DNA from 2 places in the Serratia sp. Sp408 genome. Region 1 is predicted to be linked to the other one. Evidence: predicted binding sites of a transcription regulator. Region 1 holds the regulator's gene; the other holds the start of a gene.

Region 1 (15,673 bases):
AGCAAACAGAGTGTGGTCTTTGCCGCAACCCACGTTGGTACCAGCGTGGAATTTGGTGCCGCGCTGACGAACGATGATGCTGCCTGCCAGTACTGCTTCGCCGCCGAAGCGCTTAACGCCCAGACGTTTGCTTTCAGAATCGCGACCGTTACGAGTCGAGCCGCCAGCCTTTTTGTGTGCCATTAATCCGCTCTCCTAACTTAAGCGCTGATGCCGGTGATTTTGACGTCAGTGAACCACTGACGGTGGCCTTGCTGCTTACGGTAGTGCTTACGACGACGAAACTTAACAATCTTAATTTTCTCGCCACGACCGTGAGCAACGACTTCAGCTTTGATCTTGCCGCCATCGACGAAAGGAACGCCGATTTTGATATCTTCGCCATTAGCGATCATCAGAATCTGGTCAAACTCAACCGCTTCACCAGTTGCGATGTCCAGCTTTTCCAAGCGAACGGTCTGACCTTCGCTTACTCGGTGTTGTTTACCACCACTTTGGAAAACCGCGTACATATAAAACTCCGCTTTCCGCGTGCTCAACCGTGTAGTACAGAGCGCGCTATAAATATTCACAATAGGGCGCGAATTCTACGCAAAAATACAGCACATGACAAGAGCAGAATCCGGCCTGAAGCAGAAAAAAGAAGAAAAAAAGCACAGTTTCTTTCCTGGCGTTTATCTGAGGCGTTTTTCAAGTACAATCAAGGAACAGTTACCGCCATGTACCGATGTGAGCAGCGATCTCAACGCGGTGAAGAGAAACACAGCTGAAAACAATACAATGAATCTAGAACAAATTACCGAGTTAACCGCGCAGGATATGGCGGCCGTGAACGCAACAATTCTTGAACAGTTGAATTCCGAAGTCACGCTCATCAATCAGCTTGGCTATTACATTATCAGCGGTGGCGGTAAACGCATTCGCCCGATGATCGCCGTACTGGCAGCTCGGGCGTTGCAGTATCAGGGTGATAAGCACATTACCGTTGCTGCGCTGATCGAGTTCATCCACACCGCTACTTTACTGCATGACGATGTGGTCGATGAGTCCGATATGCGCCGCGGCAAGGCAACCGCCAACGCGGCGTTCGGCAACGCCGCCAGCGTGCTGGTGGGCGACTTCATTTATACGCGCGCATTTCAGATGATGACCAGTCTGGAATCGCTGCGGGTGCTGGCGCTGATGTCGGAGGCGGTCAATGTGATTGCCGAAGGCGAAGTACTGCAATTAATGAACGTGCACGATCCGGACATTACCGAAGAAAGCTACATGCGGGTGATCTACAGCAAGACCGCGCGCCTGTTTGAAGCTGCCGCACAGTCTTCCGCCATTTTGTCCGGCGCCACAGAGGCACAGGAACAGGGGCTGCAGGATTATGGCCGCTATCTCGGCACCGCTTTCCAATTGATTGACGACTTGCTTGATTACAGCGCTGACGGCGTCACGCTGGGCAAGAACACCGGCGACGATCTGAATGAAGGCAAACCGACGCTGCCGCTGCTGCACGCCATGCACCACGGTAATGCGCAGCAGACGGCGATGATTCGCGGCGCCATCGAGCAGGGCAACGGCCGGCATTTGCTGGAACCGGTGCTGACAGCCATGGAACAGTGCGGTTCGCTGAGCTATACCCGCCAGCGGGCGGAAGAAGAAGCAGACAAGGCTATCGCTGCGCTGCATGTCCTGCCGCAATCACCGTTCCGTGATGCGCTGGAAGGCCTGGCGCATCTGGCGGTGCAACGGGATTTCTAGCAACGGGGTTTCCCTATCGTTTCTCAGGCTCGCTATCCGGGCCTGTCATCGCATCAGCGGTAGCCTCATCGCTGATGCGCGCCAACAGGCTGCCAATGCCTTCCCGCATCAAAAACGTCAATAACCGTTCGCGCTCGCTTTCCGTCATGCGGCGGAAACATTCGATCAACACCACCAACGAATCGTTGCGTTCAACCTGATAACCGGCTGGCTCTTCTTGCAATATCAGTAAATTACGCGCCGACAATGGCAGGCTGTCGATGTGATACTCCACCGCCTTACCCTGGACACCCTTGCGACGACGGCTAACCCATCCCTCACGGCGAGCCATTTGATTGATTCCCTGTGGTGAGGACGGTAACCCTGCGATGCCTATCAGCTCCTTGGCGGCAAACCACTCGTTTTTCATAACCTTTTTCTCTGGGAAATTATGTGGTCAACGCATTTTTAGGAAACCATTCCGCCATTTTCAGAAAACAATGGTATTCTGGTTTCCGTCTAAGCGTTTCATGTTGTGCGAACGATTAATACATGCCTGTTAGTTATACCACTAACGGAACTTTGACTAATCAAAAAAAGGAATGAAAACATGAATTCAAGGAGTCAGGATTGGCATCCGGCAGACGTTATTGCCGCATTACGCAAGAGAGGCACTACGCTGGCAGCGGTCTCGCGACGCGCCGGTTTAAGCTCGTCCACCTTGGCAAATGCCCTGTCGCGCCCATGGCCGAAGGGAGAATGGCTGATTGCCGATGCGCTGAGCATCCATCCGGCGGAAATCTGGCCGAGCCGCTATTTTGATCCCGATACTCATCAGCTGCTGGATCGCAAATCGCGGATGAAATCGTAATTGCGGGCAAAAAAAACCGCCGGAACGCTGTCCGGCGGCCTAACAAGAGTTTACTCAGAGCAAGCGATCACTTGTTGACGAAAGTCTCGCCCAGCTCGATATCTTTGCGCAGCGTGTCTAACATCTCTTCCAGCGCTTTTTGCTCGAACGCACTCAGGGTGCCGATGTCTTTGCGTTCTTCCACGCCGTTTTTACCCAGCAGCAGCGGTTGTGCAAAGAAACGGGCATATTTGCCGTCACCTTCTACATAGGCGCATTCCACCACCCCTTGCTCGCCCTGCAGCGCGCGTACCAGCGACAGACCGAAACGTGCCGCAGCCTGGCCCATGGACAACGTAGCAGACCCGCCGCCGGCTTTTGCTTCAACCACTTCGGTACCTGCGTTCTGGATACGCTTGGTCAAGTCCGCAACTTCCTGCTCGCTGAAGGTAACGCCAGGGATCTGGGACAGCAATGGCAGGATGGTCACGCCCGAGTGGCCACCGATTACCGGCACGTTCAGTTCTTCCGGCTTTTTGCCTTTCAGCTCGGCCACGAAGGTATTGGAACGAATGATATCCAGCGAGGTGACGCCAAACAGTTTGTTCTTGTCATACACACCGGCTTTTTTCAGCACTTCGGCCGCGATGGCAACCGTGGTGTTCACCGGGTTGGTGATGATGCCGATGCAGGCTTTCGGGCAGGTTTCCGCTACTTGCTGGATCAGGTTACGCACGATGCCGGCGTTGACGTTGAACAGATCGGAGCGATCCATCCCTGGTTTACGCGCCACACCAGCGGAAATCAGTACTACATCCGCACCCTGCAAGGCAGGTTTTGCGTCTTCGCCGGCAAAGCCTTTGATGTTCACTGCGGTTGGGATGTGGCTTAAATCGACGGCAACGCCTGGGGTTACTGGGGCAATGTCGTAGAGGGAGAGTTCAGAACCTGAAGGAAGCTGGGTTTTGAGTAGAAGGGCGAGGGCCTGGCCGATACCGCCAGCAGCACCGAGAACTGCAACTTTCATCCTATACTCCTTTATTATCTTAAATATAAAAGCGCCGTGAATTTCTGGGTACGGACCTTAGATTATTACACCTTTTAAAACAATCTCTTAACAGTTGGATTGAGAGCTGGCGCAACAAAATGGCCTCGATCGCGGACATTTTAGATTAAATAGCTTACGCATTAAGGGCATAGCGCACACTAATCGAAAATAGTGCGAGGTTATTCACGAGCAAGTTAACCGGCCGTTACATTACACCCTTACACAACATCAGAACAACATCATTTTAATAACATTTTCTTTACCGGGGAGGCAGCTTTCCCCCCTGGGTGAAATGGGCATATTCATGAGATACGGATTTTGTTAAAATGCCGCCCTTTCCTTATTGTCCGGGCTATTTTGATTTTTCCGGACACTGCCTTATTGCATAAAAATTCATTTATATGCATAATAATGAACTCTATTGTTAACATTCACCGGTGCAAAATGCGTAATCCCGCAAAGCAGGAAGATCTGATCAAGGCGTTTAAAGCGTTATTGAAAGAAGAAAAATTCAGCTCGCAAGGCGAGATCGTTTTGGCGCTGCAGGAAGAAGGCTTCGAAAACATTAACCAATCCAAAGTGTCGCGCATGCTGACCAAGTTCGGCGCGGTGCGTACACGCAATGCCAAAATGGAAATGGTTTACTGCCTGCCAGCCGAACTGGGCGTGCCGACCACCTCCAGTCCGCTGAAGAATCTGGTACTGGACGTCGACCACAATGATGCGGTGGTCGTTATCCATACCAGCCCGGGTGCAGCACAGTTAATTGCCCGTTTACTCGACTCGTTGGGCAAATCCGAAGGCATACTGGGCACCATTGCTGGTGATGACACCATTTTTGTTACCCCGGCCAACACCTTCAGCGCGCGTCAACTGTATGAAGCTATCCTGACGCTGTTCGAGCAGGAACTGTGATCGCCATGGCTAATAAAATGCGGCTCTCCGCCGCGTTTTGTTAGCTTTTGCTTAACCACCGCTTTACGTTGCCGGCACATTCCCCCTCTCGACTACCACGTATAACGCCGCACAACACCCCACCTGCGACACATTTCCATGACATTTATCCGTAACTAGTGATACCTGCTATTAATTTCCGCACTTTTGGTCAAAAGCACTTAGCTTGTTGAAATTACATCTAATTAACAATAAAAGTGTGTTTTATGAGCGCTTTTTATTCCATTTGGATATAAAAAATAATCAATATTATGCGTAAGTTTCACAAGAAACTGTTAGCTAACTATTAATTTTTCGCGTTACTAGATGTATACTCATTTCCGTGACGTAAATCACAGTTCATGCGAACTGACAAAAGAATTCGAAGAGGCAAAATCATGAAAGTTAAAACTACAGTAATGACGTTAGGCGTTCTATCCATGCTTTCTTTCGGTGCATTTGCAGCACAATCCGTTAGCGCAGATCAGGCAACCAAACTGCAATCCGCAGGCACCATTACCGTTAGCGGCGTTGCCGGCGCACCGTCTGATATTCGCGCAGCGCTGTCTGCCAAAGCGGATGCCCAAGGCGCGACCGCTTACCGTGTGATTGAAGCGCGTAACGAAGGCAACTACCACGCCACCGCAGAAATCTATAAGTAAGTCAGCAGTACCGGCATTACCCGACAACGGGCAATAAATCTCTGGAAAACAGCAGTACCTGTCACGGCCTTCAAGAATAAAAAACGCTAGCAAGCCCTTCCTGGCCGGGATGGATACCTCAAGGACCACCAACATGAACATGAAAATCACTCTCGCTGCGGTCAGCCTGCTCTCAGCCGTCAGTTTCGGTGCCAGCGCCGCTACGCTGGTGGACAATGCACAAGCCAGCAACATGCAGACCATCGGTACCATTACTGCCAGCGGTGTGACCGGCTCCCCTTCCGACATTCGTCAGGCGCTGTCTGACAAAGCCGACAAGCAAGGCGCCAAAGCCTATCGCGTTATCGAAGCCTACGAAAATGGCAACTGGCACGCGACGGCCGAAATTTACAAATAACAATTCAGAGAACGCGTTACCGAACTGATTACCCTCGTCACTGCCACTGCCGAGTTTGACGTCAACGCGAATTCTTTGAAGAAACCCCTCGTCGTCCTATCCGACGAACCCCATTGCCCCCGCTCGCGGGGGCTTTTTTATGGGTGTAAAAAAGGGCCGCAAGCGGCCCTGTCATTACGATCGTCGGGGTGACGGCGCCCCCCGATTGTCTGTCAGTAACCTTGCGGTGCGGCCGGCTTGTTGGCCAGTGCCGTCAACAGCTTGTCGTGAATACCGCCGAAACCGCCGTTGCTCATCACCAGAATATGGTCGCCCGGCTGTGCCGTTTTCACCACCATCTCTACCAGCGTATCCACATCGGCGCTCCAATGGGCCGGCTGTACACAGGCTTCGGCCACTTCCGCCACCTGCCAGGGAATATGGTGTGGCTGGAACAGGAACACTTCGTCGGCCCGCCCCAGCGACGGCGCCAGTTCGTTCTTGTTGATACCCATTTTCATGGTGTTGGAGCGCGGTTCCAGCACCGCCAGGATGCGTGCGGTACCGCCGACCTTGCCGCGCAACGCCGCCAGCGTTGCCAGGATCGCCGTCGGGTGATGGGCGAAATCGTCATACACCGTGACGCCATTGGCTTCGCCGCGCAGTTCCAGACGGCGACGCGCGTTGATAAAATCATTCAACGCGCGGCAGGCGTCTGCCGGCAGCACACCAACGTGACGCGCCGCAGCGATGGCCATCAGGCCATTATGCATATTGTGTTCACCCACCAGCGTCCAGTTGACCTCGCCCACCGTTTCGCCGTTGAGCTGCACCTCATAACGGCTGGCATCGGCGGTCAGTTTATTGGCGCGCCAGACGCCTTCTTCGCCTACCAGCTCCTGTTCGCTCCAGCATCCCATCGCCATCACCTGTTTGAGGTGCGGATCGTTGTCCGGCAGAATGATCTTGCCTTTGCCCGGTACCAGGCGTACCAGATGGTGGAACTGCTTCTGAATCGCCTTCAGATCGTCAAAGATATCGGCGTGATCGAACTCCAGATTGTTCATGATCAGCGTTCGCGGACTGTAGTGCACGAACTTCGAGCGCTTGTCAAAGAAGGCGCAGTCGTATTCATCCGCTTCAATCACGAAGAACGGGCTGCCGCCCAGGCGAGCAGACACCTCAAAGTTGCCCGGTACGCCGCCGATGACGAAGCCCGGTTGATAACCACAGGCTTCAAGGATCCAGGTGGCCATACCGGCGGTGGTGGTCTTGCCATGGGTGCCAGCGACGGCCAGTACCCAGCGATCGCGCAGCACATGATCGTGCAGCCACTGCGGGCCGGATACATAGGGGATCCCCTGTTCCAGCACCGCTTCCACGCACGGGTTGCCGCGCGTCATGGCATTGCCGATGATCACCATGTCCGGCGCCGGATCCAACTGTGCCGGATCGTACCCCTGGATCAAATCGATCCCCTGGTTTTCCAACAGCGTGCTCATCGGAGGATAGACATTAGCATCGGAACCGGTAACCTCGTGTCCAAGCGACCGAGCCAACATGGCCAGCCCACCCATAAAGGTGCCGCAGATGCCAAGAATGTGAATGCGCATAGGTTTCTCATTTGAGTACGTCGAATGTGCGCTTATTCTAACGCTCAGAATCGTCCAGAAGAAATGGATTTGCCTATGAATGGCGCAATGCTTTGGGCTACACTGCTGAGCGAAAACGTTGGCGGTTTGTTAACAAACCGCTATCCATCCGTAGATTCAGGGATTGTGTCATGAAAACGTTAGGCGAATTTATCGTCGAGAAACAGCACGACTTCTCTCACGCCACCGGCGAACTGACTGCATTGCTTTCCGCAATCAAGCTGGGCGCTAAAATCATCCACCGCGACATCAATAAAGCGGGTCTGGTGGATATTCTAGGCACCAGCGGCGTTTCCAACGTACAGGGCGAAGTTCAGATGAAACTGGACCTGTACGCGAACGAAAAACTGAAAGCCGCATTGAAAGCGCGCGGTGAAGTTGCCGGGATTGCGTCCGAAGAAGAAGACGAAATCGTGATTTTCGACGGCGAGCGTGCTGAAAATGCCAAATATGTGGTGCTGATGGATCCGTTGGACGGTTCGTCCAACATTGATGTCAACGTCTCTGTCGGTACTATTTTCTCTATCTATCGTCGCATCACCCCCGTCGGTACGCCTGTTACCGAAGAAGATTTCCTGCAACCGGGCAGCGCCCAGGTCGCAGCCGGTTATGTGGTTTATGGCTCCTCCACCATGCTGGTGTACACCACCGGTTATGGCGTACACGCCTTTACCTACGATCCGTCTCTCGGCGTATTCTGCCTTTCTCACGAGAAAGTGTGCTTCCCGGAATCCGGCAATATGTATTCGATCAACGAAGGTAACTACATCAAGTTCCCGCTCGGAGTGAAGAAGTACATCAAATACTGCCAGGAGCAGGATGAAGCCACTCAGCGCCCGTATACCTCACGCTATATCGGTTCACTGGTTGCCGACTTCCACCGCAACCTGCTGAAAGGCGGCATTTATATCTACCCAAGCACCGCCAGTCACCCGCAAGGCAAACTGCGCCTGCTGTATGAATGCAACCCGATGGCGTTCCTGGCCGAGCAGGCCGGCGGTAAAGCCAGCGACGGTAAAAACCGTATTCTGGATATTACCCCGCAGAAACTGCACCAGCGCGCACCATTCTTCGTCGGCACCAAATCCATGGTGGAAGACGCGGAACGCTTTATCGCCGAATACCCGGACGAATAAAGCCCCATTCAGGGCCGGCTCGTCCGGCCCGATATTCTCCCTGACGATCATGTCAAGCCGCGCTACCGCACGCCGCCGTCAACGCCGAACGGCCCTGCGCGAATGCCCAATTACACCTTGAACACCGACATGCTCTGCGCCAGCGCCTGCGCCTGTTCTTCCAGTGAACGCGTTGCCGCGGCGGATTCCTCCACCAGTGCAGCATTCTGTTGCGCCACCTGATCCATCTGCGCCACCGCGACGTTGACCTGCTCGATACCGCTGCTCTGCTCGCGGGTCGCCGCTGAAATCTCGCGCATCAAGGCCGTAACCCGTCCGACCTCATCGGCAATGCCGTTCATGGTTTTTGCGGCAGACTCGGCCATTTGCTCGCCTTCCTGCACCCGATTTTGCGATGCTTCAATCAGCCCCTTGATCTCTTTGGCCGACTGCGCGCTGCGCTGCGCCAGGCTGCGCACTTCGCCGGCCACCACGGCAAAACCACGGCCCTGCTCGCCGGCACGCGCGGCTTCCACCGCCGCATTCAGCGCCAGGATATTGGTCTGAAACGCGATACCGTCCATCACACTGATGATATCGGCAATGCGGCGCGAACTGTCGGTAATCGCCTGCATTTTATCTTTGACCTGACCGACCACCTGGCTGCCGCGATCGGCAATGTCAGACACGCTCAGCGCCAACTGGTTAGCCTGCTGGGCATTTTCAGCGTTCATTCTGACCGTCGAGGTCAGCTGTTCCATACTGGCGGCGGTTTCCTCCAGCGACGCGGCAGACTCTTCGGTACGTTGCGCCAAATGCACGTTACCGGCAGCCAATTCACGCGATCCAATATCAATCTGACTACTGGCGTCACGCACTTTGCTCACCGACAGCGCCAGCGATTGCTGCATGCGCTGCATGGCATGCGCCAGGCGCCCCATTTCAGTGGTGCCGCCGCCGTGAATGTTGCGAGTCAGATCGCCATTGGCAATCTGTTCCAGCTCGGCGATCGACACATCCAGCGGCCGCAGAATGATCACCCGCAGGGCGAACCAGGCCACTATTGCCAGCAGTACGCTGAGTACGCCGGCCGCCACGATCAACACAATTTGCGTACTGGCATTGCCTTCTGCCTCGTCCACCCGCTGCTGGCCGACCTGCATGGCAAAGCTGCGAAACTCGCCAAGATCGTTTTCAAACGCAATGCTCAACGTTGAGATGCGCGTTTCCTGAATGGCATAATAACCGGCGATATCACCGGCCTTGATGGCGTCTGCCATTGGCCTCACGCCCTGTTCCTGATAGGCCTGATAGCTGGCCTGCAGGCGTTTGGATAACGCTTTACCCCGTTCGGTCACCGTACCAACGCGGATAAAGCGCGCCATCTCCTGCTGCGACTGGTTCAGATAACCGTAGATACGGCCTACCGTAGCGTCAGACACCTCAATCTGGCCGGTTTCGCGCTGGCGCACCGCCAACGATGCTGCGGTACGTGCACGCAGCGTCAGGTTGGAACTGTTGGCCAGCGACCCCAGCTCTTCCCCCAGGATCTGGTTCAGCGTATGCAATGAACGCGAGCCCTGATTAATGGCGTTTACGCCGATCACGCTGACCATAATCAGCAATACCGTCATCAGTCCCAGCAAGGCAATCAGCCCGGCCTTGACCGTAATCTTGTTTAACATGTGTTCTTCCCGGCTTTAGACAATAGGTGTGGTAGAGGCAGAGGCAAGACACGGCGCACGCACCGTTATTATTTATTGGTTTTATCGGCGCCAAAGGGAAAAACTTGACGGCAACGGCGGATTATTCTGGAAATTCATGCTAGAGGAGGCGCGCGCGGTTACGCTGATGAAAAGGGCAGGAAATCGCAAAAGAGTCCGCTATAATACCCGGCACTCCATTTCTGGTTTGATTAAAGGAAACCGACATGAGCTTGAATCTGGTCCCTGCTGGCAAAGACCTGCCGGAAGACATCTACGTTGTTATCGAAATCCCGGCCAACGCCGATCCGATCAAATATGAAATCGACAAGGAAACCGGCGCACTGTTCGTTGACCGTTTCATGTCTACCGCGATGTTCTATCCGTGCAACTACGGTTACATCAACCACACTCTGTCACTGGACGGCGATCCGGTTGACGTCCTGGTGCCAACCCCGTACCCGCTGCAGCCTGGTTCCGTGATCCGCTGCCGTCCGGTTGGCGTGCTGAAGATGACCGACGAAGCCGGTGAAGATGCCAAACTGGTTGCGGTACCGCACAGCAAGTTGACCAAGGAATACGATCACGTAAAAGACGTGAACGACCTGCCAGAACTGCTGAAAGCCCAGATCGCTCACTTCTTCGAGCACTACAAGGATCTGGAAAAAGGCAAATGGGTGAAAGTGGAAGGCTGGGCCGATGCCGCCGCCGCCAAAGCCGAGATCGTTGCCTCCTTCGAGCGTGCCAAGAAGTAATTCTTCGCCCTGCCGATAGATGAAAAAACACCGCTCAATGAGCGGTGTTTTTTTATTACGCTTCGTCGTGACGCTTCAGCCAGTCACCGCTTTCAATCAGCGGATATCCCTCTACGCTGTGTCGATACAGGTAGATCCACGCAGTGCCATAAGGCGTCTGAATCAGCTCGCGCTTATAGTCCTTGGTGTTGCTTTTCAGTTCGTCAAGCTCTGCCAGAATCGATGAGTTGATACGATACACCTCACAATGTATCGTGCCCTCTCCAGGGATCGCCGCCGGGTAATGGCCCAGATTATAAATCTGATAACCGTCGAGCTCATGCTCGCCTAACCATTGGGCGTTAGTCATCCAATGGCTGTTTCCCTGTTTGCGTCGTAAACTGCCGTAGACAATTATTCGCATCGCTAAAACTCAAACTGATAGAGCAAATCTAGTGCCTGGTCGAGACCGGACACCGCTTCCAGATACAACTTAGGCATCAGGCGGTAACGCAACGTCAGCGTGGCCAGCGAATCGAAAATGCCCACCCCATATTTTACTTGTAAGCCAGGGAGGACATAGCCGCTCACGACAACCTGGGAGCTATCACCCACTCCCGCAGTATCAAGGGCCAAATTACTTACGCCAAACGCCTCGCCGATTTTACCCACAAGTTGACCACTTTGTGCAACCCCCAGACCCACTAACATTGACGTCATGGCGTTGCCGTCGGCACCGGAACTGCTCAAACCCTGGCCGCGCAGCAGATAAGACAATGCTTCCTGTTGCGATTTGGCCGGATCGGAGAATACCTCCAGCTTGGGCGCATCCGCCAGCCCGGTGACGCGCACGCCGGCGGTAACGCCGTCTTCGGTGGCTTCCGGGTTACGAATCGCTTCCATGTTGAGCAGCGGCTGGTCCGGGGGCCCGGAGAACATCAGTTGCCCTTTGCGGATGATCAGATCCTGACCATAAGCATGGAAGCGGCCTGCCGGGATGTCAATCTGGCCATTCAGCCCCAGCCCGCGCTTGTCCTGCACCACTTTCAAATCGCCTTTCAGCCGCGCTTTCAGGCCAAAGGCGTCCAACCGAACATCATCACCGACGTGAATCATCAGGTTGCTGTTAATCGGTATCGACGCGGTTTTCGGCTGAATCGGCTTCAGCTGCCGATCCAGCATCACTTCGTCAGACGAAACGCCCACCGCGCTTTCCGGCAGTTCCTGCACCGTAATGCGCGCCCAGGGAATATCGACGTTGCCGTTGAGCGAGAACAATTGCGGCGTCGCTTCGAACACCAGATCGGGAGACACGTCGAGACGGACCATCGGCGGTACCGTCACCCGTAACTTGTTGCCCTTGGCGGCAATGCGTGCGCGCCAGGCGTTGATATCGCTCCAGTCGGCATCGCCGGTCATGTTCAACTGGCCCTGAGTGGTGGTGATCAAGCCGTCTAGCGTCGAATTCATGCCGTTAAAGTTGATCGCCAGGCGGCCGTCAGTCATGTCGAACGGCATCCAGCTACCGTCAATATCCACCTTGTCCAGCGCCAACCGGCCAAACACCAGCGGTTTTTGCGCATTGCCACCCAGCCGCAGATTGGCGTTCAACATACCGGCGGCTTTCTCGCCCTGCATCAGCGCCGGGTTAATCAGCGCCAACGAGATATTGGTGATATTGACGTTGCCACTGAGATTGCGTCGCGTCTGCGGGTCGGTGACCTGCACATTGCCGTCAAACTGGCCGTTATTGTTCAACTTGATGCGCCAGTCGGCCTGCGCCCGGCCATTGGTGATGCCAGCATTAAGATTGAGCGTATCAAAGGCGATCGGCAGCGGGTTACCCTGCACCTGCTGCACCACTTTCACCCCGTTGCCCACCAGCGCCACCTTGGCCTGTGGCAGCGCAGCGCCCGGCTGCCAGCTAACGTCGGCGCGGCCGGTAAACACGCCGCTCAGCGCGGTGTCCGGGCCGAGGAACGGTTTGATCATTTTCAGATCGAACCGGTTGAGCACCACGCTGGCCTGGCCACTGGCGCCGGCCTCAATGGTTTTCGGCACGCACAGCTCGGCATCCGGATTTTGCCAGCAGTGTGGCCCGACGCTGATTTTTTGCTGCGTATTGAGGTAGTCGAGCGCAATAGCCCGCGTCAGACGCCATTCACCAACCGGCGTATCAAAGCGGGTATTGTTCATGGTGCCACGCCAGCGTTGCTGCTGGCGATCAAAACTGCCGGAAAGTGCCAGTTGGCCAGATACCGGTTTGCCGTCGATCTTCAACTGCAACGCATGCTGTTTTTCGCTGCCTTTGGCATCCAGCGTCAGCAGGTTTACTTCCAGCGCGTCCTGCTTGAGCTGCTCTACCCGCACCGCCAGCTGCCCCTGGATCTGATCGGTGGAACGCACATCGCCGTCCACCTTCACCCGCCGGATATGCAGTGCCTGCCATTGCAGGCCGGAGGCGGTCAAATCCGCCAATAGCTGTGGCGCCTGCAGATTACCACGCAGTTTCAGCTGGCCTTTTGCGGTACCACCGAGCCCCGGCAGCGCGCCGTCCAACTGAGGTGCGTCAATATCGGCATCCAGATTCCAGCTTTTCTCATCCAGTTGCCCTTTCACATTCAGTCTGTTACGCCCTAACGCCAGATCGACTGCGGGGATTTTCCATTGCCCGGCGGCGTTGCCGCTGAGTGAGCCGCGTGCCGATACCTTGTTTTGCTTGACGTTGCCGTCCAGTTGCAACGTCGGCACCTGCAGTTGCCAACTGCCGCCGTACAGGCTACCGCGAGTGGTGATTTTGCCGTCGAGCTTCGCCGGCCACTCCGGCCACTGCTTGGCGGTATTGATGCCGCTCAACTGCAACTGTGACGTCCAGCTGATGGCCTTGCTCCAGTCCACCAGCGCGGTCAGATCGGCATGGCCCTGCAACGCCGCCAGTCGCAGACGTTGTAGTTTGAACTGCTCGACGTTACCTTTACCGTCCAGTGTCAGCACTGCCGGTGGCAGATCCTGGCCTTTGATATTGGCACGCGTCGACAGTGCATAATCGGTGGCCTTGCCGTTGAAACGCAGGCGTAAACCATCAACCTGGTACTGCGCTTCACCGCTAAGCGGCCATCTCAGCCGTTTGCCTTCCAGCGTCAGCGCCAGCGGTAAACCGGCCTCCGCCAGTTGCGTTTGCAGATCCAGCTGCGCCCCCACCGGTCCGGACAGATTCATCGCCACGCTTAACGCCTCACGCAACGCGCCACTGACGTTCAGCTTCACTTTTTCGCCCTTAAGCGGCTCCACGTTTAGCGTGCCGTTGGCGACCATCTCCACCGGCCACTGGTCTTTCAACGTCGCCTGCCCGTGGGCGAACAGCGTGCCCTGCGGGGATTTGACGTCGAACTTATCCAGTTGCAAATGGTGATCCAGCGTGCTGGCCTGCAACAGCAGGCTGGTGATCAGCACGTCGGTATCGCCGGTCAGGCGCAGCTGCTCGCCGCGGATCTCCTTCACCGTGATATCCAGCGGCAGGCGAACCTCCGGCAAATCCGGCAACAGCGGCTTGGCAAACAGCGCCTTCAGCGTTTCCCCCAGCGGGGTTTCCTCTGGCTTTGGTGCCGGTTTCTCTGTCTCAAGCGCACGATCGCCGACCTGCCTGGCTACCTCAACCGCCGGTTGCATCGCCTCCGGCAACGGGTTTTGCGGCGTTTTTGGCAGCGCGATCAGCAAGGCACCGATCCGGGTCGGCATCAGGGTCAATGCGCGCTCCTGCCATTGCGCACCGGTGCTGAATTCACCCAGCGAAATGGCGGTGTCGTCAACGCTGACCTTGACATTGTTCAGCGCCAGTTTGCGCAGGGTAATCGGGTACGGCGTACTGAGATTGGCGGCCGGCTCGTCACTGTCGGCGACCGGCTCCGATGGCGTCATTTCGCTGGTCTTCACCACCACGTCAACGTCGTCGGCGGTCAGCGCATTAACGCACAGCGAGCTACGCTTGAAACAGGACAGATCGAGCGAAAGGTGGAATTGACCGACGTTGACCGTCACCCCAGGCATCTGATACTTGACGCCCTTCAGCGTCAGATCGCGCCAGCCGCCGGTGACGCTGGCAATGTCCAGCCCCGGCACCCAGCGCGCCGCCGCGTTCAGGGTCATATGCAAACCGCTGGTGGTGCCCAACAGGAACGCCACGCCACCCACCAGCAACAGCAGCACAATCAGAAATCCAAGACAGATCTTTTTTACCAGGCTCATAGTTCAGGCCCCAAACCGATATAAAACTGCATCCCGTGGGTTTCCTTATCCCCGACCGGGGCGGCAATATCCAGTTTCACCGGGCCAACCGGCGATTGCCAACGTACGCCGACGCCAGCGCCGGTTTTGAAGTTGCTCTGTTTGATGTCGTTCACCGCTTCGCCGGAGTCTACGAACACCGCGCCCCACCACTTGCCGGTAACGTTATATTGATATTCCACCGAGCCGGTCAGCATTTTTGACGCGCCGGAGAGTTTGCCGTCCTCGTCACGCGGGGAGATGTTCTTGTATTTGTAGCCGCGAATGCTGCGGTCGCCACCGGCGAAGAAACGCAGATCGGGCGGGACCTTGTCAAAGTCGTTGGTTTCGATCCAACCGACCTGGCCGCGCAGTACAAAGCGATGCTTGTCAGCCAGCGTGCGGATCCATACGTTTTGCGCCTGCATCAGCGCAAAATCGACGCCCGATCCCCAGGTGGTGTCGGAAACGTCGATCGAGTAACGCTGTGAATCTCCCCAGGTCGGCATCAGGCCGCCGCGCGAGCGGGTGCGGCTGACGCTGACGCCCGGATAAAGCAGCGCAGTGGTGTTGGTGACGTTACCCTGGGTAAAGTGGTCGAGCCGC
Region 2 (15,673 bases), on a different contig from region 1:
CAGCAGGCGCGCGAACAGGGGCTATTCCGCCAGCCGGAGCAGGCCGCACAGCTGTTTGACGCCGACGGTGAACAGCGCTTGAGCAACCCGCTGCTGGCCTCCTGGGGCAAGCTGGGGCGCGACCATTTGTACCTGCTGGCGCAGATGGCGTCGTTGCAGGAGGTTGACGCCTTTGTGGATATTGCGCCGGACAACCTGCTGCATGCCATTCAGCATGACATGCTGGAGCTGGAGGATCACGCAATTATCGGCACCACGGCGCAAACGCTGGAGCGCAGCGACAACAAGCGTACGCTCGATCCCGCCGATCGCTCCATCAGCCTGCACGCCTGCCATAGTCCACAACGCGAGGTGGAGGTGCTGCACGACAGACTGCTGGCGATGCTGGCGGAGGATCCGCAGATGACGCCGCGTGACATCATCGTGATGGTGGCCGACATCGACAGCTATACGCCGTACATTCAGGCGGTATTCGGTAATGCGCCGCCGGAGCGCTATTTGCCGTTCGCCATTTCCGACCGGAAAGCACGACAGGCTCACCCTGCCTTGCAGGCGTTTATTTCACTGCTGGATCTGCCGCAGAGTCGTTTTTCTGCTGAACAGGTGCTGGCGTTGCTGGAGGTTCCGGCGCTGGCGGCGCGCTTCGCCATCGATGAAGAGGGGCTGCGTCTGTTGCGTCGCTGGGTCAGCGAATCCGGTGTACGCTGGGGGCTGGACGATGACAACGTGCGTCAACTGGCGCTGCCGGCCACCGGCCAGCACACCTGGCAGTTCGGCATCACGCGCATGCTGCTCGGTTATGCGATGGACAGCAATATCGGCGACTGGCAAGGCGTCTTGCCGTATGACGAGTCGAGCGGGTTGGCGGCGGAGCTGGCCGGACAACTGGCGGAGCTGTTGGCGCAGCTTGCCGACTGGCGGCAACGGTTGGGCGAAGCACGTACGCTGGCGGAGTGGCTGCCGCTATGCCGCCGATTGTTGGACAGTTTTTTTGCCGCCGATGCCGACACGGAAGTGATACTGGCGCTGATCGAACAGCAGTGGCAGCAGGTGATCGAGTTCGGCCAGGGGGCGCGTTACCCCGACGCGGTACCCCTGACGCTGTTGCGAGACGAGCTGGCAGCACGGCTCGACCAGGAGCGTATCAGCCAGCGTTTTCTGGCTGGGCAAATCAATTTCTGCACCTTGATGCCGATGCGCTCCATTCCGTTCAAGGTAGTATGCCTGCTGGGCATGAACGACGGCGTTTACCCGCGCACCCTGCCACCGCTGGGCTTTGACCTGATGGCTCAACAGGTCAAGCGTGGCGATCGCAGCCGGCGCGACGATGACCGCTACCTGTTCCTTGAGGCCATCCTGTCGGCGCAGCAGCAGTTGTATATCAGCTTTATCGGCCGGTCGATTCAGGATAATAGCGAGCGTTATCCCTCGGTGCTGGTGACCGAGTTGCTGGAGTATCTGCAACAAAGCTATTGTTTACCGGGCGATGAGCACCTGGACGCCGACGGCAGCGCGCAGCGGGTCGGTGAGCATTTGCTGCGCTGGCATGCCCGCATGCCGTTCGCCGTAGAGAACTTTCTGCCGGAGGCCGAAGCGCAGAGCTACGCTGCCGAATGGCTACCGGCTGCCGACCGGCGCGGTGAAGCGCACCCGGTGTTCAATCAGCCGCTGCCGCTAGAACCGCAGACGCAGCTATCACTTGACGATCTGCTGCGTTTCTATCGCCATCCGATCCGCGCCTTCTTCCAACTGCGCCTGGGGGTCAACTTCATTCTGGAAGAAACCGAACTGGCGGATGAGGAACCGTTTACGCTGGACAACCTCAGCCGCTATCAATTCAACAATCAGCTGCTGAACGCGCTGATTGAAGACCAGGATGCGACGCGGCTGTATCAGCGGATACGCGCTTCCGGCGGTTTGCCGTACGGCCCGTTTGGCGAGATCTACTGGCAAAAACAGCAAGAGGAAATGAGCGAACTGGCAGCGCAGGTACGCGAAGAAAGGCGGGAAAGCAGTAGCCTGGAGCTGGATCTCGACATCGCCGGCGTGCGCCTTGGCGGCTGGCTGCATCAGGTGCAGCACGACGGTCTGCTGCGTTGGCGGCCAGCGACGCTGTCTGCGGTCGACGGTATCTTGCTGTGGCTGGAACATCTGGCCTATTGCTGTGCCGGCGGCGAGGGTGAAAGCCGGATGTTCGGGCGCAAGAACGCCGTCTGGCGTTTTGCCGCATTGCCGCCAGAGGCTGCGCGAGCCCAGCTTGCCGAGCTGATCGCCGGTTATCAGCGCGGGCTGTGTGAACCGCTGATGCTGCTGAACAAAAGCGGCTGGGCGTGGTTAAGCCAGTGCTATCAGCAGGACTCACAGCAGATTGATTGGGGCGAGGAGGCGCAGGCCAAGGCGCGGGCCAAACTGCTGCTGGCATGGCAGGGCGATCAGCGCATTCCCGGCGAGGGGGAGGATCCGTATATTCAGCGGGTATTCCGTCAGTTGGACAACGCCACGCTGGCACAAATTGTGGCGGAAACAGAGCGTTACCTGCTGCCGGTGGCTCGCCATAATATAGGGTGATCGTCACCGGGTGGTACTGGTTGTCGGGAGATGGTAAAAATAAACTGGTTTATATTCAACCTTCAGGGTTGTTTCCGGTCTTACATAAGATATCGGCATATAGCTTTGCTGTTTTTTGATGAGCGGCGGGGTCGTCAGGGATGTGGCGAAACCGCGCCTGAATAGGGGTTTATTTTGGATATGCGCAGACGATTGGCCCGCCTCAGCGGGTTGATGTTGGTAGTACTATTTTGGGCACCGTTAAGCTGGGCCGCACAGGGATGGCAACCGCTGGCGGAGAAAATCCACAAGAGCGATCACGATCCACGCCATTACCAGGCGATCAAACTGGATAACGGCATGACGGTGCTGCTGGTTTCCGATCCGCAGGCGCCGAAGTCGTTGGCTGCGTTGGCGTTGCCGGTAGGGTCGCTGGAAGATCCCGACAGCCAGCTTGGTCTGGCACATTATCTGGAACATATGGTTCTGATGGGCTCCAAGCGTTACCCGGAACCGGAAAACCTGTCCGAATTTCTCAAGAAGCATGGCGGCAGCCACAACGCCAGTACCGCGTCGTACCGTACCGCTTTTTACCTGGAAGTGGAAAACGATGCGCTCGAACCGGCGGTTGACCGCATGGCGGATGCCATTGCCGAGCCGTTGCTCGATCCCGGCAATGCCGACAAAGAGCGCAATGCGGTGAATGCCGAATTAACCATGGCGCGTTCACGCGACGGTATGCGCATGGCACAGGTCGGCGCGGAAACGCTAAATCCGGCGCACCCGAGCGCACGCTTTTCCGGCGGCAATCTGGATACGCTCAAGGATAAACCCGGCAGCAAACTGCACGATGAACTGACGGCGTTCTACCAGCGCTACTATTCCGCCAATCTGATGATGGGCGTGCTGTACAGCAATCAGCCGTTGCCACAGTTGGCCACGCTGGCGGCAAAAACCTTTGGCCGCGTACCTAACCATAATGCCAGCGTTGCGCCGATTACCGTTCCGGCGGTCACCAAACAGCAGCAGGGTATCATTATTCATTACGTGCCTGCCCAACCGCGCAAACAGCTGAAGGTCGAGTTCCGCATTGATAACAACAGTGCGGCGTTCCGCAGCAAGACCGATACCTACATCAGTTATCTGATCGGCAACCGCAGCCAAAACACGCTGTCAGACTGGTTGCAGAAACAGGGGCTGGCAGACGCCATCAATGCCGGCGCCGATCCGATGGTCGATCGCAATGGCGGCGTGTTTTCCATCAGCGTGTCACTCACCGACAAAGGGTTGGCCCAGCGTGACGAGGTGGTGGCGGCTATCTTCAATTATTTGAAAATGCTGCGCAGTGAAGGCGTCAAAAAAAGCTACTTTGACGAAATCTCGCACGTGCTGAATCTGGATTTCCGCTACCCGTCGATTACTCGCGATATGGACTATATCGAATGGCTGGTGGATACCATGTTGCGCGTGCCGGTTGAGCATACGCTGGATGCGCCTTATCTGGCAGATCGATACGATCCGCAAGCCATAGCGCAGCGACTGGAGGAAATGACGCCGCAAAACGCGCGCATCTGGTTTATCAGCCCGAATGAACCTCACGATAAAATGGCGTATTTCGTTAACGCGCCTTATCAGGTCAATAAAATCGACGCCGCGCGGTTTGAGCAATGGCAGCAGTTGGGGCAGGGGATCAGCCTGTCATTGCCCGCGCTGAATCCGTATATCCCGGATGATTTCACGCTCAACCAACCTTCGCATGCGTTCACCAAGCCCGAACTGGTGGTCAATCAGCCGGGGCTGCGTGTGCTGTATATGCCGAGCCGTTATTTTGCCGATGAGCCGAAAGCCGATGTCACCGTGGCGTTCCGCAACGCCAAAACCATGGATTCCGCTCGCAATCAGGTGTTGTTCTCGCTGACTGACTACCTGGCGGGCATTGCCCTCGACCAACTGAGCTATCAGGCGTCGGTGGGTGGCTTGAGCTTCTCTACCTCGCCGGACAATGGCCTGTTGTTTAATGCCAACGGCTTTACCCAGCGGTTGCCACAGCTGCTGACTACCCTGATTGAAGGTTATTCGAGCTTTACACCGACCGAAGACCAGTTGCAACAGGCCAAGTCCTGGTATCTGGAACAGCTGGACGCCGCGGAAAAGGGCAAGGCGTTTGAGCTGGCGATGCAACCGGTGCAGATGCTTTCTCGCGTGCCGTACAGCGAGCGCAGCGAACGCCGCAACCTGTTGCAGACCCTGACGCTGCAAGACGTGCTGACCTACCGCAACGCGTTGCTGGCTGAAGCGACACCTGAACTGCTGGTGGTCGGCAACATGAGCAAGCAACAGGTGGATACGCTGGCCTCCTCGCTGAAACAGCGTTTGGGCTGTAGCGGCGAGACCTGGTGGCACGGCGAAGACGTGCAAATTGCCAAGCGGCAGTTGGCCAGCCTGCAACGTCCGGGCAGCAGCACCGATTCGGCGCTGGCGGCGGTGTATGTACCGACTGGCTATCAAGAGGTCACCGGCATGGCTTACAGCTCATTGCTCGGACAGATTATCCAGCCATGGTTCTATAGCCAGTTGCGTACCCAGGAACAGTTGGGGTATGCGGTATTCGCCTTCCCAATGTCGGTGGGGCGGCAGTGGGGGCTGGGCTTCCTGCTGCAAAGCAACAGCAAACAGCCGGCTTACCTGTATCAGCGTTATCAGGACTTCTATCCGAAGGCCGAGCAGCGCCTGCGTGACATGAGTGAGGCCGACTTCGCCCAGTATCAGCAGGCGCTGATTAACGAACTGAAGCAGCGTCCGCAGACCTTGAGCGAAGAGGCCAGCCGCTTTAGCAATGATTTTGATCGCGGTAACTTTGCCTTTGACACCCGCGAGAAATTGATCGCCCAGGTACAGCAGCTGACGCCGGCCAAACTGGCGGACTTTTTCCACCAGGCGGTGATTGAGCCGAACGGCCTGGCGGTGTTGTCGCAGGTCAGCGGCAGCAGTCAGGATAAAGCCGATTATGCGGCGCCGCAGGGCTGGCAGTCGATGCCGAATGCGTCGGCGCTCCAGCAAACGCTGCCGCGTAAGGTCGCGACGCCATGACAACCAGCACCCCGCAGAGGCTCGATCCGCTGACGTTGCCGCTGTTTGGCGAACGACTGATTGAAGCGTCGGCAGGGACCGGGAAAACCTTCACCATCGGCGCGTTATATCTGCGCCTGTTGCTGGGGTTGGGCAAGCAGGCGGCTTTCCCGCGGCCGCTGACGGTAGAGGAAATCCTGGTGGTGACCTTTACCGAAGCGGCGACCGAAGAGCTGCGCAGCCGGATACGCAGCAATATCCACGGTCTGCGCATTGCCTGCGTACGCGGCCGGGAACAGTGCACCGATCCGCTGTTTTCCGCCCTGATGGCGGAAATCGACGATCTGGCCGACGCCGCGGCGCAGTTGCTGGCGGCGGAGCGGCAGATGGACGAGGCGGCGATCTTTACCATTCACGGTTTCTGCCAGCGGATGCTGGCACACAATGCCTTCGAGTCCGGGATTCTGTTTGAACAAACGCTGATTCAGGATGAGCTGCCGCTGCGCCGTCAGGCCTGCGCCGACTTTTGGCGGCGGCAATGCTATCCGTTGCCGCTGGCGGTAGCCCGCGCGGTCAGTCAGGAATGGAGTGGACCGGAGGCGTTACTGGCCGATCTGGCCGGCTATCTGCACGGCGAAGCGCCCACCCTGCGACAACCGCCTAAAGACGATGAAACGGTGTTGATGCGTCACGAGCAAATCGTGGCGCGTATTGAGCAGATAAAAGCGCAATGGCAAGCGGCCGCGCCGGATTTGGAAGCGCTGATTAGCGCTTCCGGCGTTGATAAACGCAGCTACAGCAGTAAGCATTTACCTAACTGGCTGGGCAAGGTTGGCGAATGGAGCGCATTGGCCACCCAGGATTATCAACTGCCGAAAGAGCTGGAAAAGTTCCGCCAATCGACGCTACTGGAAAAAACCAAAAAAGGCGAGCCACCGCGACACCCGCTGTTTGTGGCCATCGATAGCCTGTTTGACCAACCGCTGACGCTGCGTGATCTGATCATGGCGCGCGCGCTGAGCGAAATCCGCACCTCAATCCAACAGGAAAAGCGTCAACGCGCTGAACTGGGTTTTGACGACCTGCTTGGTCGCCTGGATGCGGCGTTACAAAGCGCCGGTGGGGAACAGCTGGCGCAGGCGATTCGTCAGCGCTTTCCGGTGGCGATGATCGATGAGTTTCAGGATACCGATCCGCAGCAGTATCGCATTTTCCAAAAGCTGTACGTCGGACGCGAACAGTGTGGTCTGTTGCTGATCGGCGATCCCAAACAGGCCATTTATGCCTTCCGCGGGGCGGATATTTTCACCTATATGCGTGCTCGCTCAGAGGTAAGCGCCCACTATACGCTAGAGACTAACTGGCGTTCGTCTCCGGCCATGGTAGACAGCGTCAATAAGCTGTTTTCGCAGGTTGGACAGCCGTTCCTGTTTGGCCAGATCCCGTTTGTTGCCGTGGCCGCTGCCGCTAAAAATCAGGGGTTGGGGTTCGAACTCCAGGCGACCGTACAGCCGGCGCTGCATTTTTGGTTACAGCAGGGCGAAGGTGTGGGAGTAAGTGATTACCAACAGATGATGGCGCGCTGGTGTGCGGCGCAGATCCGTGACTGGCTGAGCGCCGGCCAGCGCGGTGAAGCCTGGTTGCTTAACGGTGCACAGCGCCGTGCAGTGCAGGCGTCGGATATCACCATTCTGGTACGCAGCCGCGCCGAAGCCGCGCTGGTGCGCGATGCCCTGAGCCAATTGGCCATCCCGTCGGTGTATCTTTCCAACCGCGACAGCGTCTTTGACACGCCGGAGGCCAAGGATTTGCTGTGGCTTTTGCAGGCGGTATTGGCGCCTGAACAGGAACGTACGCTGCGTAGCGCGATGGCGACCGGACTATTGGGGCTGGACGCGCCGACGCTGGACGCGCTGAACCATGACGAACGTGCCTGGGATCTATTGGTCAATGAATTTGACGGCTATCGCAGCCACTGGCAGCGGCGCGGCGTACTGCCGATGCTGCGTGAAGTCATGACGCGCCGTCATCTGGCGGAGAACCTGCTGGCCAGTCCCGGCGGCGAGCGTCGTCTGACCGATGTGATGCATCTGGGCGAACTGTTGCAGGAAACCTCCGCGCAGCTCGACAGCGAACATGCGCTGGTGCGCTGGCTGGCGCAGCAGATTGCCCAGCCTAACCGCCAGTCGGACAATCAACAGTTGCGTCTGGAAAGCGATCGCCACCTGGTGCAGGTGATCACTATCCATAAGTCCAAGGGGCTGGAATATCCGCTGGTCTGGCTGCCGTTTGTCGGCAATTTCCGCCAGCAGCAACAGGTGCTGTATCACGATCGCAATAATTTCAAGGCATTGCTCGATCTTAATGCCAATGAAGAAAGCCTTGCCTGGGCCGAAGAAGAGCGGTTGGCGGAAGATCTGCGCCTGCTGTACGTCGCACTGACCCGTTCGGTCTATCACTGCAGCATTGGCATTGCCCCGTTGATTCAGGGGACGCGCAAGAAGCAGGGCGACACCGATTTGCACCGCAGTGCACTGGGCTATCTGGTGCAGGCCGGGCAAGCCGGCGATGCCAGCTATCTGCAGCAACGTTTGCAACAGTTGACCGGCGACGGCGTCGCGCTGTCGCCGGTGGACGAGCCTGATCCGCAACCGTGGCAAGCGCAAGCCGAGGCAGCGGCCGAACTGACCGCCCGCCGCTTTACCCGCCAGGTACAGGATTACTGGCGAGTCACCAGTTATACCGGTCTGCAACAGCATGGGGCGGCGGGAATCACCCAGGATCTGCTGCCGCGGCTGGATGTGGATGCCGCCGGCGAGCAAGCCGCAGACGGTGAGCCGGCGCTTACTCCGCATACTTTTCCTCGCGGCGCGGCACCCGGAACCTTCTTGCACAGCCTGTTCGAAACGCTGGATTTCAGCCAACCGCTGGACGCCGACTGGCTGCTGGAGCAGTTGCGTTTGCACGGCTATGACGACCATTGGCTGCCGGTGTTGCAGGACTGGATGCAGGTCTTGCTGCACACCCGGCTCAACGACAGCGGGGTATCACTGGCGATGCTGGCGCCGCAGGCCAAACAGGCTGAGCTGCAGTTCTACCTGCCGATAGGTGACCTGCTGCGCGCCGATGCGCTGGATGCGCTGACCAAACGTTACGATCCGCTGTCTGCCCGCTGTCCGGCACTGGACTTTCAGCAGGTGCAGGGCATGCTGAAGGGCTTTATCGATTTGGTATTCTGCTGGCAGGGGAAGTATTACCTGCTGGACTATAAGTCCAACTGGTTGGGGGAGGACAGCAGCGCCTATACCCAGCCGGCAATGGCGCAGGCGATGGCCGAACATCGCTACGACCTGCAATATCAGCTCTACACGCTGGCATTGCACCGTTACCTGCGGCACCGTCTGGCGGATTACGATTATCAGCGCCATTTTGGTGGCGTGATTTATCTGTTTTTGCGCGGCGTCGCTGCTGAACACCCTGGCAACGGCATCTTTTCCTGCCGTCCGGACGGTGAACTGGTCATGGGAATGGATCGGCTGTTCAGCGGCGTATCCCGTGCAACGGAGGCCGAGCAATGATCGATTTATTGCAGCAAGCGGCAACGCTTGGCGTACTGCGCCCGCTGGACGTGCAGTTCGCACGGGTGGTAGCGCCGCCGGATCGACCGGATATGCTGCTGGCCGCCGCTTGCCTCAGCGCGGAAGCCGGTGCGGGGCACGTCTGTCTGCTGTTGCAACAGCTGATGCCGGAGAACCTGTTCGACGGGCGGCAACCAGCATTGGCACAGGCGGTGTGGCAGGCAGCAGGACTGCCCGATCTGGATGACTGGCGGCAACGGTTGTTGAGCTCGCCGGCGGTCAGTGACGGCAGTCTGCCAACGCCGCTGGTGCTGCAAAAACAGCGGTTGTATTTACAGCGCATGTGGCAAAGTGAAGGCCAGGTAGCGGCATTTATCAGCAGCGATAGCATACCGCAGGTTATCGAAACTCAGCGTCTGCGCGCGATCCTCGACCAGCTGTTCGGTACAGCAACGGACACGCCGGACTGGCAGAAAATTGCCGCGGCGGTGGCCGCGACCCGGCGCATCGCGGTGATATCCGGCGGGCCGGGCACCGGTAAAACCACCACCGTGGCCAAACTGCTGGCCGCATTGGTGCAGTTGGCCGAAGGCGCGCGTTTGCGCATTCAACTGGCAGCACCAACCGGCAAGGCGGCAGCGCGACTGACCGAGTCACTGGGCAGCGCCAGCCGACAATTGCCGCTCAGCCCTGAACAGCGGGCGTTATTCCCCACCGAAGCAGCAACGCTGCACCGCCTGCTGGGCGCACAGCCGAACAGCCAACGCATGCGCTATCATCGTGGCAATCCGCTGCATCTCGACGTGTTGGTGGTGGATGAGGCGTCGATGGTCGATCTGCCGATGATGGCGCGTCTGATCGCCGCCTTGCCGCCGCACGCCAGGGTGATTTTTCTTGGCGATCGCGATCAACTGGCCTCGGTGGAAGCAGGCGCGGTGCTGGGAGATATCTGCCGTTTTGCCGAGCAAGGCTATAGCGACGCTCGCGCTGCACAATTGGCACAATTGACGGGCTGTACATTGAGCGGTCAGAGCGCGCAGGGTGACGCAGCGGTACGCGATAGCCTGTGTTTGCTGCGCAAGAGTTACCGTTTTGACGCCGATTCCGGCATTGGTCAACTGGCGATGGCGGTGAATGCCGGCGACAACAAACGAGCCTGGGCCGCGCTCAACGGCAGTTTTAGCGACGTTGCCGGTTATCCGCTGGTGGAAACCGAGGATTATCAGGCGTTGCTGGATGCCTGTGTGGCCGGTTATCGCGACTATCTCCAGCGGGTCGCCGCCGGAGCGCCGGCGGTCGAGATCCTGGCGGCATTTGGCCGCTTCCAGGTGCTGTGCGCGCTGCGGGAAGGACCCTTTGGCGTTGCCGGACTGAACGAGCGGATTGAAAGCGGGTTGCAACGTGCGGGGCTGATTCGTCGCAACCTGGCTTCCGCCGGGCGCTGGTATCGTGGTCGACCGGTGATGATTGGCCGTAACGACAGTGCGTTGGGGCTGTTTAACGGTGATATCGGCATTGCGCTGCCGGGGGAGAACGGCGAACTGCGTGTGCATTTCCAATTGCCGGACGGCAATATCAAATCGGTACAACCCAGTCGTTTGCCGGCTCATGAAACCGCCTTTGCCATGACGGTGCACAAGTCTCAGGGTTCAGAGTTTGACCATACGGTGCTGGTACTGCCCAACCACTTTCTGCCGGTGTTGACGCGCGAACTGGTGTATACCGCCATTACCCGCGCGCGTCGGCAGCTGTCGCTGTATGCAAGTGAAAAGGTGCTCAACAGCGCCATCCGCACGCCAACCCAGCGGCGCAGCGGGCTGGCGGAGCGGTTGGTGATGGTAGCTCAGCCCAGTGAGACACCGCTGGGCTAAGGTCGGTGGTGGGCTATAGGTCGGCCAGTAGGATCTTCGAACGGCGCTGGTAGTTATACAGCGCCTGTTTCTGCATTGGCAGCACCTCGACGTCCGCCGGAGTGAAACCCCGCTCCTGGAACCAGTGAATGCTGCGCGTGGTCAGTACGAACAGTTTTTTCAGCCCCATCTGGCGCGCCTGCGTTTCCACTCTTTGCAGCAGCATTTCGCCGCGCGATGAACTGCGGTAGTCCGGATGCACAGCCACGCAGGCCATTTCACCGATTTTCTCATCCGGGAATGGGTATAGCGCGGCACAGGCGATGGTCAGGTTATCGCGTTCGATGATGGTGAACTTGTCGATTTCCATTTCCAGTTGCTCACGCGAGCGGCGTACCAGAATGCCTTGCTGTTCCAGCGGGCGAATCAGCTCGAGAATACCGCCAATATCGTTGATGGTGGCGCGCCGCACCTGTTCGGCGCTTTCCATCACGATCTGTGTACCGATACCATCACGTGAGAACAGCTCTTGCACTAACGCGCCGTCTTCCTGATAGCTGATCAGGTGGCTGCGCCGTACGCCGCTGCGGCAGGCTTTCACCGCGCCGCGCAGGAAACGTACGGTGCCCGAATGGTAATCACCGCTCTGTTCCAGCTCCTCAATACGCTTTTGTGCGTCATTGGGGAACAGTTCGGAAATGATATTGCCTTCCTCGTCGTTAACCCCTTGGGACGAGCAGAAGCCAATCATTTTTTCCGCCTTGAGCTTGATCGCCAACTGGGTGGCAACCTCTTCCGACGTTAGATTAAAGCTTTCACCGGTAACGGAAACGGCAACCGGGCCGATCAGCACGATGGCGTTGCTGTCGAGCTGGCGATGGATCGCCTCTTCGTCAATGCGGCGAATGCGGCCGCTGTGGCAATAATCCACGCCGTCATCGATGCCAAGCGGTTGAGCAATGATAAAGTTACCGCTGACCACGTTGATATGCGCGCCTTGCAGCGGCGTGTTGTTCAGACTCATCGACAGCCGGGCAGTGATGTCCAGTTGCAACAAACCGGCGGCCTGTTTGACCAGCTCCAGCGTCGGCGCATCGGTGACGCGAGTATGCTTATGATAAATTGGCTCCAGGTTATGCAACGCCAGGTTGCCGTCAATCTGCGGCCGCGCGCCGTAGACCACCACCAGCCGGATGCCCAGACTATGCAATAGGCCGATATCGTTGACGATGTTGGAGAAATTCTCATGCTCAATGGCTTCTCCCCCCAGCATGACCACAAAAGTCTTGCCGCGGTGAGCATTGATATAAGGGACTGAGTGACGGAATCCTTGAACCAGCTCTGTACTACGTTCCTTCACGGTCAAACCTCTTTTTGCATATTTATACGGTATTTTTGTATTTTTATTCTTTTTTTGCGCTGATGGCAAGTGGGAATTTATTGGTTTTTTGGCGCTAACACCGCTAAATCGTTAATAAATTGACAAAACATAAAAGGATTTTCTGGTGACAGCGCTGGATGGATTCGTTAAAGTTTTTGCCATTCTCACTTTATGGTGCTTTTTTAAGCTGATTTTTTTGCTGGAGCCGCATGTCAAACGCTAATCACAATCTGGGTCGCCGTCGTCTGTTGCAGGGGGTTGCCGCAACCTGGTTGCTGAGCGTGAGCCGCGTCGGTTTTGCCGCCTCGTCGCACGTGATTGCGGTGCGCGTCTGGCCTTCCTCTACCTATACCCGCGTGACGCTCGAATCCAACGAGGAACTGAAGTACAAGCAGTTTGCCTTGACCAACCCCGATCGTATCGTGGTGGATATCGAAGGCGTGCATCTCAATAGTATCCTCAAGGGCATCGCCGGCCAGGTACAGACTGCCGATCCTTATCTGAAACAGGCACGCGTCGGCCAGTTTGACAAGAATACCGTGCGCCTGGTGCTGGAATTAAAGCGAAGCGTCAGCCCGCACATGTTTACCCTGTCGCCGGTGGCGGAATACCGTAACCGACTGGTGCTGGACTTGTATCCGTCCAAATCGTCGTCCGGCGAAGAGTATGATCCGCTATTGGCATTGCTGGAAGATTACAATAAAGGGGATTTGGAACGGACGTTGCCGGCACCAACTCAGGCGCCGCAGGCCGGCAAGGCCGGGCGCGATCGGCCAATTGTCATTATGCTCGATCCGGGCCACGGCGGTGAGGATCCCGGCGCTATCGGCAAATACAAAACGCGCGAGAAAGACATCGTGCTGCAAATTGCCCGCCGTTTAAGCACCATGATCAAGCGTGAACCCAACATGAAAGTGTTTATGACGCGTAATGAAGACGTGTTTATCCCGCTGAAGGTGAGGGTGGCCAAAGCACGCAAGCAACGCGCCGATCTGTTCGTTTCCATTCATGCCGATGCGTTTACCAGCCGGGCCGCCCGCGGCTCCTCGGTGTTTGCGTTGTCGACCAAAGGGGCGACCAGCGCCGCAGCGAAGTTTCTGGCGCAGACGCAGAACGAATCAGATCAAATTGGCGGCGTCAGCAAAAGCGGCGACCGCTATCTCGACCACACCATGTTCGATTTGCTGCAAACCGCGACCATTAACGACAGCCTGAAGTTTGGCAAAGAAGTGCTGAACCGCATGGGGAAAATCAACCGGCTGCACAAGAACCGAGTCGATCAGGCCGGTTTTGCGGTATTAAAGGCGCCTGACATCCCGTCGATTCTGGTCGAGACGGCTTTTATCAGCAACGTTGAAGAAGAACGCAAGTTGCGAACCAGCCGTTTTCAACAGCAGGTGGCCGAGTCGATTCTGGCGGGTATCAAGGCTTACTTTGCCAACGGTGGTGCGCTGGCCAGGCGTTGAGTGCGCGCGCCGGGCTGCGTGGTCCGGCGTGATTAACGCCTGGGGAGGGGAATTCCAGACATAAAAAAACACCCGTTAAGGTGCTTGATTATGGTCATCAAATTGGTTGCGGGGGCCGGATTTGAACCGACGACCTTCGGGTTATGAGCCCGACGAGCTACCAGGCTGCTCCACCCCGCGTCCGTCTTGATGCATTACTGTCTGGCATGGATATCACGGTATGATATCAGTTGGTTGCGGGGGCCGGATTTGAACCGACGACCTTCGGGTTATGAGCCCGACGAGCTACCAGGCTGCTCCACCCCGCGTCCGTCTACTGCCTTATCGAAGCCAACCCTGTTATCTGATACCGCTGGTACGGTATCGGTTGGTTGCGGGGGCCGGATTTGAACCGACGACCTTCGGGTTATGAGCCCGACGAGCTACCAGGCTGCTCCACCCCGCGTCCGATGGAAGCGCACTATACTCTCCATGATTTATGATGCAACCCCTTTTTGCAGATAATTGAATGAAAGCCATTTTATTGCTGATTTTACCCGCAATCTGCCGATTTTTTAGCAACCTGCCGGTGGCGATTTTTTTGTTGGCAGGCGATTCCTTTATCCATGGCCGTTTGTTATCGTTTTGCCGTCATATCCCTTATCTTTCGAGATATGTTGGGACAAATTATATCTGTCTAAGAGAGTGCGCGATGAAAGGACGTTGGGGCAAATACCTGCTGGGCGGGTTAGTGGTGACGGTAGTAGCGGTGCTGGCAGGCTGTTCGTCAAAGCCGACCGATCGCGGTCAGCAATATAAGGATGGGCGGCTGGAGCAATCGCTGGAGTTGGTTAATCAGCCCAATGCCCGCGGCGTACCGGTCAATGCCAAAGATTATTCAGATCAATTGATGGAAATTCAGTACGCGTCGCCGTCATTATTCAATCGCAACAACAGTACCTATCAGGCGGTGCAGAGCTGGATGGCCTCCGGTGCCGATACGCGCCAGCTGAGCCAGTTCGGTTTGAATGCCTACCAGATGGAAGGGGTAGACAACTACGGCAACGTTCAGTTTACCGGCTACTATACCCCGGTATTGCAGGCGCGCTACACCCAACAGGGCGAGTTCCGCTACCCGCTTTATCGTATGCCGCCAAAAGGCCGCGGCCGCCTGCCGGATCGCGCCGGTATCTACAGTGGCGCGCTTGATGACCGCTATATCATTGCCTATACCAACTCCCTGATGGACAACTTTATGATGGAAGTGCAGGGCAGCGGTTATGTCGACTTCGGTAACGGCCAGCCCCTGGTGTTCTTTGGCTATGGCGGCAAGAACGGCCACGCTTACCGCAGCATCGGCAAGGTGCTGATCGACCGTGGCGAAGTGGCCAAGCCGGACATGTCGATGCAGGCGATCCGCCAATGGGCTGACAGCCATAGCGAAGCGGAAGTGCGCGAACTGCTGGAACAGAACCCGTCGTTCGTATTCTTCCGCCCTGAGTCCTTCGCGCCGGTGAAGGGCGCCAGCGCGGTGCCGCTGATCGCCAAAGCCTCGGTGGCCTCCGACCGTTCGTTAATTCCTGCCGGCACCACGCTGCTGGCGGAAGTGCCTTTACTGGACAACAAGGGTAAATTCACGGGAAAATACGAGATGCGCCTGATGGTGGCGTTGGACGTTGGCGGTGCCATCAAAGGTCAGCACTTTGACATGTACCAGGGGATCGGCCCGGAAGCCGGCCATTCGGCGGGCTACTACAACCACTATGGTCGCGTTTGGGTGTTGAAGGGCGGCAATAACAGCGC

What was found. The regulator ArgR, encoded in region 1, controls arginine synthesis, uptake and breakdown. The targets are predictions, from matches to a motif close to ANTGAATAAAAATACANT.
Positions count from the first base shown of each region.
Region 2: argA (amino-acid N-acetyltransferase) is a predicted target of ArgR. The motif match lies at 12,439-12,456, and genes of this name have one in related genera.

Region 1 is NZ_JBXUFT010000008.1:108,825-124,497, forward strand. Features, by position in the region: gene rpmA (50S ribosomal protein L27) at 1-183, opposite strand, end outside; gene rplU (50S ribosomal protein L21) at 201-512, opposite strand; gene ispB (octaprenyl diphosphate synthase) at 781-1,752, shown strand; gene AC2AXP_RS19635 (DNA-binding protein) at 1,766-2,161, opposite strand; gene AC2AXP_RS19640 (helix-turn-helix domain-containing protein) at 2,342-2,602, shown strand; gene mdh (malate dehydrogenase) at 2,670-3,608, opposite strand; gene argR (transcriptional regulator ArgR) at 4,074-4,544, shown strand; gene yhcN (peroxide/acid stress response protein YhcN) at 4,961-5,224, shown strand; gene yhcN (peroxide/acid stress response protein YhcN) at 5,358-5,621, shown strand; gene mpl (UDP-N-acetylmuramate:L-alanyl-gamma-D-glutamyl-meso-diaminopimelate ligase) at 5,834-7,213, opposite strand; gene fbp (class 1 fructose-bisphosphatase) at 7,384-8,388, shown strand; gene AC2AXP_RS19675 (methyl-accepting chemotaxis protein) at 8,499-10,052, opposite strand; gene ppa (inorganic diphosphatase) at 10,298-10,825, shown strand; gene AC2AXP_RS19685 (gamma-glutamylcyclotransferase family protein) at 10,881-11,228, opposite strand; gene tamB (autotransporter assembly complex protein TamB) at 11,231-15,049, opposite strand; gene tamA (autotransporter assembly complex protein TamA) at 15,046-15,673, opposite strand, start outside.
Region 2 is NZ_JBXUFT010000009.1:61,669-77,341, reverse strand. Features, by position in the region: gene recC (exodeoxyribonuclease V subunit gamma) at 1-2,568, shown strand, start outside; gene ptrA (pitrilysin) at 2,749-5,637, shown strand; gene recB (exodeoxyribonuclease V subunit beta) at 5,634-9,194, shown strand; gene recD (exodeoxyribonuclease V subunit alpha) at 9,191-11,065, shown strand; gene argA (amino-acid N-acetyltransferase) at 11,079-12,404, opposite strand; gene amiC (N-acetylmuramoyl-L-alanine amidase AmiC) at 12,635-13,891, shown strand; tRNA gene AC2AXP_RS20410 (tRNA-Met) at 13,995-14,071, opposite strand; tRNA gene AC2AXP_RS20405 (tRNA-Met) at 14,123-14,199, opposite strand; tRNA gene AC2AXP_RS20400 (tRNA-Met) at 14,260-14,336, opposite strand; gene mltA (murein transglycosylase A) at 14,583-15,673, shown strand, end outside.